Regions from separate parts of the Anaerobacillus sp. CMMVII genome, predicted to be linked through region 1. Evidence: riboswitches for the same ligand, from Rfam matches in the RefSeq annotation. Region 1 holds a riboswitch; each other region holds the start of a gene.
The links. A riboswitch is a leader RNA that binds a small molecule or an ion and turns the genes downstream of it on or off. The one in region 1 is predicted to bind thiamine pyrophosphate.

Region 1 (3,212 bases):
CGTAACCATACAAAACTGACTTTCAGGATCTTGAAACACGACACTAATTTCTTGATTTATGGCTCCTTTTTCAAATTCATGCAAAGGTGTCCCCTTATAATGAATTTCGCCTTCAGTCCAGCCTTCAATTACATCAGGATAAAGACTATTTAGACATAATGCCAATGTACTCTTCCCTGATCCACTTGGGCCAATTAAGAGAATCGCCTCATCATCACCAATCGTAAATGAGAGGTTTTTTAGTAAAGGTGCCTTGTTCGCTTCATAACCAAAAGAAAAATCATCCAGTTTTATGAGAGCTTGACTATGATGCTTTCTGCTCACGTTTTGTTTGCCATTCCTTTCCTAATGCATAACTTCTAAGTACTCCTGTATCAGCTAACTTTCACTAATCCATTTTCCTAGTAAACCAGCCAATACCGCTCCACTAATAACACGAACAATAAACATAGAAGTTAGTAATGGCATAGCTAATGCTAAAAATCCAGATCGGTAAAAGCCCCATCCAAAACTAAACACAGCAGCGCCGATTCCGGCAGCGACAAGTACCTTCGTAGAATAATTACGATATTTTGTTGCTGCAAAGGCTGCTTCTGCTCCTAGTCCTTGAAGAAATGCTGCGACAATTAACAAAGGTCCCGCTGGTGAGCCAAGAAGCACTTGTACTCCACCGGCAATCGTCTCAGAAATCAATGCAGCTCCTGGCTTTCGAATGATATATGCGGTAATGATCGAAACAATAAACCAAACTCCAAAAATAACTTCATAACCAAATGGGCCTAATCCGAATGGTGCTAATACATTCGTAAGAGCAGTTCCGAATAAGAAAAACAATAAGTAAATAACAGCGAAAACAACTCCAAGAATAGACATTAAAACAATTTCACGTAAATTCCATTTCATTTCCATTTATAAAAACTCCTTTTTATTAGGCTCTTTTCTAAAACATTGTTGCTATTTAACCTCAAATAATTGAAAAAATCCCTCAAAATAAGATTATCACCCTATAAATTGAGTAAGAAAAGAGCACTAGTTTACTAAATAAGTAGTGAAATTTTAGTAATTATGTGTAAAAATCCGGCTTTTGGGATTTTTACGAAAGCAACATACTTTAGCGAAAACAGCCTTTTATTATGATTATTTATCTTTTTTCGATGGACTGTTCGCTGATATTACTGCTGTCATCGTTACATGGCTACGCTCATGTGTTTTTGCTGCATTAACAAAGGATTGCTCTAATGTATAGAACACATCATGAACATCCCCATCTAACCTGGAGGCATAATGTACTCCTTTTGTAAATGTTCCAATTTCTTGTGCATGTGCACATTGATCGATAATTACTTGCATGTAGTCTGGATTATTCATCGGATAGAGAGCAAATTGTGTTGCCACTTCTATCGATTCTTCTTTCGCCTTTTCCTCGTTAAGGCGTACATCGTCTTCAGACATATACGTATCTCCTGCAGTATCTCCAGGACAACCAATAGAGAATGTTCCATTAAATACTACATGAACCCCTGTTTTCGCTGCATGAACAAAAATTGCTTTTGCCACATCAAAAACATGCTCACTTCTTCCACGAATACATGTACTTACATCATCCGTTTCCGACCAAACCTTAGAACTGTCCACTTCCTTTAATGCTGTTGTAATAACCTCGACAAAATTATCAGTCATTGGATATATAGAAAAACGACACCCTACAATTCTACTTATTCCACAGCTTAATCCTTGCATAAAAAATTCCTCCTCTTTTTATCGATTAATCTATCAACATATGTAGTGACACACCCCTCATAAAATAAGAGCAAAACAAGTCGATGGAACGAGACAGCTAACTGTTAGAAGAAGATATCCCAAAGCAAATTCTCCTTTTACAAAACAAAAAACTGCATCTCCCGAAAGAAGATGCAGTGAATAATCATCGATTGGAATTACCGTCTTTTAAAGATAGGAATCCAATAAATTCACATGCACTTCCTCACGCTAGTATTACCTAGATCGAGTTTTAAGGGTTAACAGGTATTTCATCCTGCCTCTCAGCTAATGCACCCCTAGTGCGTCACAGACATATATAGTTTCTCTGATTTTACCTCTTTATTTTGTTTTTGTAAACAATGAAGAAGCGTGGGGACGGTTCTGCTGCTTCCTTCGTTTCGCTAAACGAAATAAATTTAGAAAACTTCCTTGTTCTCAAGTGAACTGCTTTAATTTTATTAATACCTCGCTACATTATAGCGGTCTCATTCTGGTTCTATCAACCTATACAAAATTTCTATCGACTTTTCGAATTTGGAAGAGGGATAGACCTGTCCCCTTCCTCTTCTTGAAGGATAGCATAGTTTGTCCGTATATATATGGAAATCAGAGAAAAGAGCCAACACACGAGTGTTGACTCTCTACCAATGCTTAGTAACCAACGTACGCTGTACCAATGATTACTAATAAAATAAACAATACAAGGATTAACGCAAATCCTGCACCTGCATAGCCTTTGCTCATGAGTGCCACCACCTTCTCAGAGATTGTGGGGTAACCCCAATATACAAACTATGTAGCTTTATTTTTTTTGTATAGTTATTTATCCTAATTGTTCAAAAAACTTTCAAAACTGGTTTCTTGCTTTCTTCGTTTCACTAAACGAAAGAAACATGAGAACTGTCCCCATGCTTTTTATATTAAAATACTATAGCGATAAAAGTTTAAGAAGCGCGGGGACGGTTCTGCTGCTTCCTTCGTTTCGCTAAACATAGGAAGCAAGAGAACCGTCCCCGTGCTTCCCCCTTTACGAACGTTTGTTTTTACTTTATAATTAGAACAAACGTTCTATTAGAGGTGAGGATATTGGAAACTCAAGAAAGAAATGATCATGACCGTTGGTTCAAAGAGTTAATTACCACTTTTTTTGAGGAGTTTATTCTAGCATTTTTCCCGGACGTATATGAACACCTAGATTATCAACACATCACTTTTTTACAACAAGAAGTTTACACCGACATCTTAAAAGGTCGCAAAGGTGCAGTTGACCTTCTAGCTGAAACAAAATTAAAGGGTGAAAATACAATTATTATTGTCCATATTGAAACACAAGCAACCTTTCAGGAAGATTTCAGTGATCGCATGTTTTTTTACTTCAGCCGTCTTTATGAAAAATTCCGTTGTCCAATTGTACCAATTGCTATTTACAGCTATGAAGAAATGAAGGGGGA
Region 2 (3,212 bases), on a different contig from region 1:
TTCGTTGAAACCTGAGTTGGAAATTGAAACAAATGAAATTTCTTCCCACTTAGGAAGAGGTAAGCATACGACAAGGCATGTCGAACTGATCCAAATTGGTACGGGTTTAGTTGCCGATACACCTGGTTTTAGCTCTTTAGAATTTGCTGATATTGAAGCAGAAGAACTGTCTGACTGTTTTCCGGAGATGAGGGAAAGAGCGCAGTTTTGTAAGTTTCGAGGCTGTACCCATTCATCCGAGCCTAAATGTGAAGTCCGTCAAGCTGTTGAAGCAGGGGAAATTACCACCTATCGATACCAGGATTATTTAAGCTTTTTAGATGAGATAAAACAACAAAAACGGAGGTACTAAGATGATTAAGATTGCACCGTCAATCCTATCTGCAGATTTTGCAAAACTGGGAGAGGAAATCAAAGATGTTGAAAGAGGAGGAGCGGATTATATTCATGTTGATGTCATGGATGGCCACTTTGTCCCAAACATAACCATTGGTCCACTGATTGTCGAGGCGATTCGGCCAATAACAACATTGCCATTAGACGTTCACTTAATGATTGAAAACCCTGATTTATATATTCCACAATTCGCGAAAGCAGGGGCGGATATTATTACGGTTCATGTAGAGGCATGTACACATTTGCATCGGACAGTTCAATTAATCAAAGAACAGGGAGTAAAAGCTGGCGTTGTTCTTAATCCAGCTACTCCAGTTGATACCCTTCAACATATTATTGATGATGTGGATATGGTGTTGCTAATGACAGTGAATCCAGGTTTTGGAGGACAGAAGTTTATCAAGCAAGTACTTCCGAAAATTTATGCGGTCAGTGAAATGGCTAAGTCAAAAGGATTATCAATAGATATTGAGGTAGATGGTGGAGTCAATGTTGAGACAGCAAAGCTTTGCGTTGAGGCTGGGGCCAATGTATTAGTTGCTGGTTCTGCTATTTACAATGAAGTGGACCGAGCAGCAGCAATAAGAGCAATTAGAGGGTAATAATAAAGTTTAACCACAAGGGGAGTCTTAAGAAGGACTGAGAGGGAACGTAGTGCCGTTCTGACCCATTGAACCTGTAAGTTAGTGCTTGCGTAGGGAGTGGAGGTTATATAAGTTAACTCAAGTAAAGAGTGTATTTCCTCAAAAGTATACAATCCTACCAATACGTTGAAACTAATCGTAATTTGCCGTGGGATTTTAGACCAGTAAGGGGAGCACTTATTACTTGAGTTATTTTTTTGATCAATAGTTTGAGCTAGTAGTAGAATGAATGATGATAGAGTTTCAATTTTTATTAAGAAAAAAACTACTTGGTATTAATTACATTCAAAGAAGAGGTGTTATATGAAAAGGCCAGTTTTACATCTTACTGAAATTGCCATGATGGCAGCATTAGCAATTATTTTAGATTTTGCTTCAATTAAAGGATTTTGGGGTTATGGTGGCTCTGTCTCACTAGCGATGGTACCAATATTACTCATGGCATATCGTCGTGGATTATCGGCAGGTTTAGTTACCGGTTTTATAGTTGGGGCTATCCAAATGTTTTATGGATATTACTTCCATCCAGTGCAAATATTTTTAGACTATGCGCTTGCTTATACTGTTGTTGGTTTTGCAGGAATATTCAGCTTTTCATCGACGATGTCGTCAACAAAACGTATTTTCGTCATTGTTGGAGGAGTTTTCCTAGGTTCTTTCCTTCGTTTTATTGTTCATTTTATCTCAGGTGTAGTTTGGTTTGGTAGTTTTGCTCCAGAAGGAATGAACGTTGTCTGGTATTCCATCATATATAATACATCATATATGCTACCTGCATTTTTACTATGTGCCGCTGTTTTAGTTCTGTTGTCTAATACAGAACCAAGACTACTTCAAGGAAATCAAAAATAATGAAGAACATTAACATTGTGGCAGGGGGACCTTTTTCAAGTCTCCCTGTTTTACGTCTCGACTCAAATGAAATTTGGATAGCTGTTGATCGTGGATTAGAACATCTATTGCGCTACGACATCGAACCTGATTATGTCCTAGGTGATTTTGATTCGGTGTCACCTAAATTAATGAATAAGATAAGACAACAACGTTTTAAACAATTTCCTGCCCAAAAGGATGAAACAGACCTTGAGCTAGCTATATCCTATGCATTAAAGGAGAAGCCGGATATTATTAATGTTTTTGGTGCAACTGGTGGTAGATTAGACCATGGACTAGTTAATTTGCAGTTGTTATTAAGAAGCATTGATCGTTCCACTACAGTATTTATGATCGATAATAAAAATAAAATCACTTTAAAAAAACCAGGTATGTACTCGATAAATAAAAGTGAATACAAGTACGTGTCATTTCTTTCGTTTTTTGAAAAAATTGAAGGATTAACCTTACAAGGGTTTAAATACCCTTTAACTCTTGCAACATTAGAATGTGGTTCAAGTCTATGTATTAGTAATGAATTAATTTTGGATATCGGTACTTATTCGTTTTCCTCAGGCATATTAATAGTGGTAGAAAGTTGCGATTAGACAAACTATCAAGGTTATAAAATGAATTGTATAAAAATAGGCTTAAGTCTAGCGAGAAGTGAGGAATGAATAAATTTAGAAGTACTTGTAACTTTATGAATTTCATAATTCAATATTTTCGCTATCTAGTTGATATAGCTCAGTTAAGGTAATTATGAAATTCACTCAACTTAGTAAAAAAATAGGTACTATTTCAGAAATGCTGAATATACTTATTAATAACTGAGGACTTTTAATACTTTATTCATTTGTAGTGCCGTAGACGACAAACTCATGTCGAGGAGGGAAATTTATGAAATTTTATACGATTAAGCTACCTAAATTTTTGGGTGGATTTGTAAGGGTGATTTTGAATTCATTTAAAAAAGGTTAACAAAAAAGCACCACGTAGGTGCTTTTTTGTTTGCGCTATGGAAATAATAAATTTTACCCGGGTAAAATTTAAGTTTTAAGTATAAGAAAAACGAAGGCCTTCGCCAATAAAATTGACTACAAGCCGTTTTTCAAATTATACGCGTTCAACTTTGCCAGATTTTAAAGCTCTAGCAGAAACGTATACACGCTTTGGCTTTCCATCTACCATAATACGTACTTTTTGTACGTTTACGCCCCACTTACGCTTTGTTTTGTTCAATGCGTGAGAACGTTTGTTTCCTGTACGAGCTTGTCTTCCAGTAATTACACATTTACG
Region 3 (3,212 bases), on a different contig from region 1:
TTTAACGAACACTTAGTCATTTGTTGGCCACATCGCTTGATGATAAGCCATATCCCAAAACATATATTCAAATCTTGTAGTGTTCAGGAAGACTTCCTCTAATCTCTTTAAGTCTTTTTCTGGAAGGCCAGTTGTGAGATCATCGAGGAGTTCGATACACCAAATCGCAAGTTGACCAAATTCGTCAGAACTATACATTTTAATCCACTCACCATATAACTCGTGTTCGCTAGCGCCAGGAATTTATTAAGTTCCTTTCCTATCTCCCAGTAGCTCCACATACAAGGTAGTAAGGCTGCAACAAGAGCTGCTAAAGTCCCATTTGCCCTACCTGCAACATATAATGGCTGTAGGCCAGAGTTGTTGGGGAAGGATCCGCATTTTCAAGCTCGGTTCAGTTACTCCGAATTTTTCTGCATATTGGCGGTGTAAGGACATTTCCTCATTTAATGTGGAATCTAACAAACTAGCAAAGCGCCCCATCGTCCGAACGTCGCTCGCTTTGACTGCCCCAAGAGCAAATAATTTGGCGTAATCGATTAAGTATAAATAGTCTTGAATCATGTAGAACCGGAACTTCTCTTTTGGTAGTGTCCCAGCACCCATCTCTTGTACAAATGGGTGAGTGTGATTTGCTTGCCAGATTGGTTGTAGCTCTTGATATAATCGTTCACTAAACTTCATGGTTACACAGCTCCTTCTTTTTTCGTATTGGTCCAGCTATAAATGAATTTCGCTAATACTTTTGTAAATTCGAGCAATTGATCGATTGACACTTGTTCATTCACTGAGTGAGCGTACTGAAGTGTTCCGGGTCCATAAATGACGGTTGGAATTCCCGCATCTCCTAACCAGCCTCCATCAGTTACCGTTGGTGAAACATCAATTTCCGCTTTTTTCCCAGAGACATTTGCGTGAGAGGTAGCTAATAATTGAACAGCTTGATGAGATGGATCAACTTCTAAGGAAGGGAATACCTCACCACGCTCTTCTATCATTGATGTGCCTCCCCAAGTAAAAAAAGGTGCATTTTCCTTTAACCACGGATCACTTTCGGCAACACGTAAAACATGATCTTCAATTTCTTTTGCTACTTGTTCGTAGGTTTCATTTGGATAAAAATGTACGGTAATCCAAAGGCGACATTCATCAGCGATAAACGCTGCATGTCTTCCACCTTCAATGACAGCTGGATTGATAGTGTTTGTTCCAGGTTGGAATCCTGGATAACTTTTGGTGACAGCCCAGTGTCGTTCAAGATCTTGCAAGCCTGAAATGATTTTCATCATTTTTTCAATTGCACTTGCACCGAAAAGGCCACCACCTGCATGAATCATGTTTCGTCTTGTTGCATCATGAAACGTTTGATTACTTTTGATCGTAATCCACCCAGTAATCACACCACCTTGACCTTGAATGTGCAAATCGCTTGTGTCAACAACAACCGCAAAATCAGCTTTGTAACCCTTTTGACAACACTGTAATGTCCCTGCTTCCCCTACCTCTTCACCAATGACAGACTGAAAAATGAGATCACCTGGGAAGGAAATACCAGCTTCTCGTAATAGTTTTACGGCAAATAATGCACCAGCCAAGCCTGCCTTCATATCTGCTGCACCACGACCAATGATAGCACCATCTTTTACATAAGGACTAAAAGGGCTTTTATTCCATGCTTCATCTTCACTTACTTCTGCGACATCAATATGACCATTAATAATTAAGCTGTTATGTGTAGCAGAATTCGTACCTTTTAATGTCCCTACTACATTTGGGTCATTAGGATAGACATCCCACATATCGATGTCAAAGTCGATCTCTTTTAAAAAGTCGGCAATGAATTCCTGAGCCTCCTTCGTATTTCGTGCTGGTGGTGCCGGCGTTTTAAATGAAATTAGTGTTTTTGTTAACTCAATTAGTTCGTGTTTGCGTACATCAATCTGCTCTAATACAAGATTAAGCTTTTCTGGCATTTCATCAGTCCTTTCGGAAATCATGTAAAACAAAAAGAAAATAGCCAACAAAAACCACTTCCAATAAAGAAGTGGTTTAGATAGACAATCATAATTAGGCAAAAATAAGCTCGCCAACTATATGTATCCGCACTTCTTCCCTCCGCTAGTATGACCTAGATCAGGTTTTAAGGGTTAAGACATCAGTCTCTCTCAGCTATAAAAGCACCCCTAGAGTGGTAATTATGTAGTTTTGAAGAATTAGTAACTATTACTATTTATTTCTATCATACTTGAGATCTTTTTTCAATAAAGTTTTTCAACTGCATTACCTTAACCGAGTGATATCAATCTATATGTAGTGCGAAAATAATATATTAGGAAGTTCATTAATCAAAATATGTGACTAGAATTTCCTAGTCACATACCCCGATTCCCCTATTCTTTTGTACTACTATTACGATTTAAACGACGTTGAAAGTAGATGAAAATTGGAAGTGGAATGATAATCCAGCCAAAGCTTTTTACTAAATTATTTTTTGCGCGTTCAATTTCATTTTCTTTCTGTGAGTTCACCATCATATCATAACTGATTCGTAATTCTTCTTCGGTTAACTTTTCAGCTGGTTGCTCTGGAGACTTTTCAAACCCAGGTCCTCCAAACCGCTTGTATTCTTCAAATGATTGATAATAAGGTGTTGGGGCAACGATATCAGCCACTGCCATAAAAGCGGCAACACTTCCACCTATAGTCATCATTAAGGTAGCAAATAACACTAGATAAATATAAACATTTTTAATCATGTCTTCTCCCCCTCTTTCTGAGTTTCCTTTCATCCCTGCCGCAGTAAGTAAAAAAATGAATGCAATAATAAAAATAGGTAGTAACAAAATAGAAAACAAACTCCCTCACTCCTTCTACCGTTTGATTTTCTGAAATTGGCTACGTAAATCGGCATCCCCCCGATCTTGCAGTTGGTGACATTTACTCCTATGACGGAAAAAAGAAAACCTATAGAATAAATGCATGTGAAATTGTCGTGAGAGACATCAGATAATTACATATTATACTTCTATTTTAAAATATAGTCGTCTTTATCCGAGTTTAGTTACAAAAAACACACTAAATTTTAGTGTGTTTAAAATCTTTCTTTAAGGCATTAGCTCGCCACGAGACGCGACATAAAGGGAGTACCACTCTATCTTGTCATGAGTTCTGCTTGCATTGCTGCATCTTTACATTTTTTAATCCGATCTTCG
Region 4 (3,212 bases), on a different contig from region 1:
TTTATTTGAGCGGTTTAGTAATCTTTATCATCGGCTCTATTTTAGGCTCGTTTTCTTGGGACCTTAGTTCCCTTATATTTTTCCGGGGCATTCAAGGAATCGCTGGTGGAATTATGATGCCATTATCAATGGCACTTATCTTTGAAGTATTTCCAAGACATGAGCGGGGACTTGCCACAGGTATCTGGGGCGTTGCAGCGATGATGGCGCCTACGATTGGGCCTACGATTGGTGGATTTATTATTGAATCTGGCAGTTGGCAGTGGCTCTTTTTAGTTAACGTACCAACAGGGGCTTTAGGAATTTTGATTGGTGCAATGTACTTAAAAAATACAAACAGAGTCCAAGGAATTACCTTCGATAAATGGGGATTTGCTTCAGTAACAGTGGGAGTAGGAGCAATCCTATATGCATTAGGGAGAGTTTCAGCAATAGAGCATCTAATACAACCTCTAAATCTTACATTAATAATTATTGGAATAGTCTCGCTATATCTCTTCGTAAAAATTGAAAACCATCAAGAGCAGCCATTATTAGATTTATCAATTTTTAAAAACAAGGCTTACACATATAGTGTCTGGATTTCAATTTCAACCTCATTAGCGTTATTCGGAGGAATCTTTCTAATACCTTTATTAATTCAACATGTGTACGGGTTAGGGCCGGTAGTCACAGGCCTAGTATTTTTACCAGCGGCGCTTTTCACCGGCATATTTATGACCATTGGAGGCCGACTTCTCGATCGAAAAGGACCATTACTTGTTGTTACTAGTGGTCTAGTCATGATCGCTGTCCCTACAATTGCTTTAGGATTTACAACAATGGAAACCTCTTTAGCTATGATTTTCTTACTCATGGCACTGCGAGGAATTGGTCAAGGCTTCTCAACCATGCCTGCGACAACTGCCGGAATGAATGCCATTCCAGAAAAATTTATTTCTAGAGGATCAGCAATGAACAACGTCTTAAGGCAAATTAGTTCAGCTCTAGGGATCGTCTTTATCTCAATCTATTATGAGGTTCGTAAAGTGCAAGTATTTCCTAATGTCGGGACAATGGAAGAAGCAAGTTTACAAGCGATTAATGAAGGGTTTTTGCTTTTAGGGGTAATCGCCATTCTAACGATACCACTAGGTTTGCTAATAGGCAGAGCTTCTGAAAAACAAGAACGTAAAACAACATTATCGGCGTAGGAAAAATATTAATTTCAAAACGATTTAGTATAGAAAGTTTTGAAAACTATGGTATGATAAACAAAATAATATGTTTTACAGCTACGGGAGCCTAGAGGACTAGGCTGAGAGGATGACTATTCCGTCACAGACCGTGAACCTGATCTGGATCATGCCAGCGGAGGGAAGACTGTGATTGTAAGTTTGATCTTTACATGTCTTTAAGGCCGCATCTAGATGATGTGGCTTTTTTCATGTTTAAAAACAACCCTTAGGAGGAGAAAAAATGGCAAAAGATTTATTGAATATTGGTGGAGTAGAGCTAAATAGTAGATTATTAATCGGAACAGGTAAATTTAATAACGATGCGCTCATTCCAGAGGTAATTAGTTCCTCAAAATCACAAGTAATAACTGTGGCGATGCGCCGTGTTGATTTTCAAACAAGCCAAGAAAACATCATGAAGTATATACCAAAAGAGATGATTCTTTTACCTAACACTTCAGGAGCTAGAACAGCAGAAGAAGCGGTTCGCATTGCAAGACTTGCTCGCGCTGCGGGCATGGGTAACTGGATAAAAATTGAGGTAATCTCAGATCAAAAATACTTATTGCCAGATAACTATGAAACAATTAAAGCAACGGAAATCTTAGCAAGTGAAGGATTTATTGTTTTACCTTACATGAGTCCTGACCTAATGGTAGCAAAGAAGTTAGAAGAAGTAGGAGCTGCGGCAGTTATGCCACTAGGAGCACCAATTGGCACAAACCGTGGTCTAAAAACAAAAGAGTTAATACAAATCTTAATTGAAGAATGCGAAAAGCCAGTAATCGTTGATGCCGGGATCGGTAAACCATCTCAAGCCTGTGAAGCAATGGAGATGGGGGCAGACGCAGTATTAGTCAATACAGCGATCGCAACGGCTGGTGACCCAGTAGCGATGGGAGAAGCCTTCAAAGCAGCAGTTCAAGCAGGCCGAACAGCTTATCTATCAGGAGTTGGAAGTGTAGCTAGACAAGCAAGAGCGTCATCACCACTGACAGGATTTTTATCAATATAATTTGCAGGTTTGAGTTAAGAGTTAAGAGTTGTGAACCGGAATGCTTCGAAGCAAAGCCTAAAATAACTCATAACTCAACCCTCATAACTCAAAACTAGGGAGGGGTTTTACCGTGAGTTTTTATTATGAATATGAAAAGTTAAAGGAATTGCCTTTTGAGAGTTATTTTCAAGGCTTTACTGAAATAGATGTTAAGAGAGTTTTGGCAAAGCAACGAATGACCCCTGAAGATTTACTTGTGCTGTTATCACCCGCGGCTGAAGGGTTATTAGAGGATATTGCTCAAAAAGCTCATGAATTAACAGTTCAGCATTTTGGAAAAACCATTTTACTTTTTAACCCAATTTATATTGCTGACCATTGTGTGAACCTTTGTACTTACTGTAGCTTTAGTGTGACGAACCAATTTCAACGTAGCAAGCTCTCAATGAAACAAATTGAAGTTGAAGCGAAAGCATTAGCAGACCTAGGTTTGAAGCACATCTTAGTGTTAACAGGTGAGTCCAAAACATCTACGCCTGTTTCATATATTGTTGAGGCTGTGAAAGTACTGAAAAAGTATTTTCCATCGGTAGCTATTGAAATTAACCCTTTAGATACTGATGAATATAAACAGTTAGCTGAAGCGGGGGTAGACGGCCTTACCGTTTATCAAGAAGTATATAATGAAGAAATCTATAAATCTGTTCACGTAAAAGGTCCAAAACGTGATTATCGTTATCGAATGGATACCCCTGAGCGTGGGTGTGAAGCAGGCATTCGCCAAATTAATGTTGGAGCTCTTTTAGGTCTTGATGATTGGAGAAAAGAAGCCTTTTTTGCAGCTATGCACGCAAGATACTTGCAAAGAAAATATTTAGATGCAGAAATCAGTTTATCCTTACCAAGAATTCGTCCACATCTTGGTGACTATCAACCAAGATCTATTGTCGAGGATCGTCACCTTGTTCAGGCGATTACAGCATTTAGATTATTTTTAC

Region 2: linked by a shared signal. The riboswitch ahead of thiT (energy-coupled thiamine transporter ThiT) and the one ahead of H1D32_RS08945 (Ykof family thiamine-binding protein) in region 1 are both predicted to bind thiamine pyrophosphate.
Region 3: linked by a shared signal. The riboswitch ahead of H1D32_RS12505 (acetylornithine deacetylase) and the one ahead of H1D32_RS08945 (Ykof family thiamine-binding protein) in region 1 are both predicted to bind thiamine pyrophosphate.
Region 4: linked by a shared signal. The riboswitch ahead of H1D32_RS01810 (thiazole synthase) and the one ahead of H1D32_RS08945 (Ykof family thiamine-binding protein) in region 1 are both predicted to bind thiamine pyrophosphate.

The regions. Positions count from the first base shown of each region.
Region 1 is NZ_JACEHK010000004.1:91,310-94,521, reverse strand. It holds partial or broken gene H1D32_RS25370 (ABC transporter ATP-binding protein) at 1-324, opposite strand, end outside; gene H1D32_RS08950 (ECF transporter S component) at 379-909, opposite strand; gene H1D32_RS08945 (Ykof family thiamine-binding protein) at 1,138-1,740, opposite strand; TPP riboswitch at 1,965-2,069, opposite strand; gene H1D32_RS08940 (YjcZ family sporulation protein) at 2,413-2,505, opposite strand; partial or broken gene H1D32_RS08935 (Rpn family recombination-promoting nuclease/putative transposase) at 2,848-3,212, shown strand, end outside.
Region 2 is NZ_JACEHK010000016.1:48,904-52,115, forward strand. It holds partial or broken gene rsgA (ribosome small subunit-dependent GTPase A) at 1-352, shown strand, start outside; gene rpe (ribulose-phosphate 3-epimerase) at 354-998, shown strand; TPP riboswitch at 1,007-1,115, shown strand; gene thiT (energy-coupled thiamine transporter ThiT) at 1,344-1,892, shown strand; gene H1D32_RS20365 (thiamine diphosphokinase) at 1,892-2,521, shown strand; gene spoVM (stage V sporulation protein SpoVM) at 2,814-2,894, shown strand; gene rpmB (50S ribosomal protein L28) at 3,030-3,212, opposite strand, start outside.
Region 3 is NZ_JACEHK010000009.1:4,161-7,372, forward strand. It holds gene H1D32_RS12495 (ABC transporter ATP-binding protein) at 1-20, opposite strand, end outside; partial or broken gene tenA (thiaminase II) at 13-684, opposite strand; gene H1D32_RS12505 (acetylornithine deacetylase) at 687-1,973, opposite strand; TPP riboswitch at 2,094-2,195, opposite strand; gene H1D32_RS12510 (hypothetical protein) at 2,391-2,756, opposite strand; partial or broken gene H1D32_RS12515 (aldo/keto reductase) at 3,105-3,212, opposite strand, start outside.
Region 4 is NZ_JACEHK010000001.1:327,046-330,257, forward strand. It holds gene H1D32_RS01805 (MDR family MFS transporter) at 1-1,193, shown strand, start outside; TPP riboswitch at 1,267-1,377, shown strand; gene H1D32_RS01810 (thiazole synthase) at 1,459-2,232, shown strand; gene thiH (2-iminoacetate synthase ThiH) at 2,345-3,212, shown strand, end outside.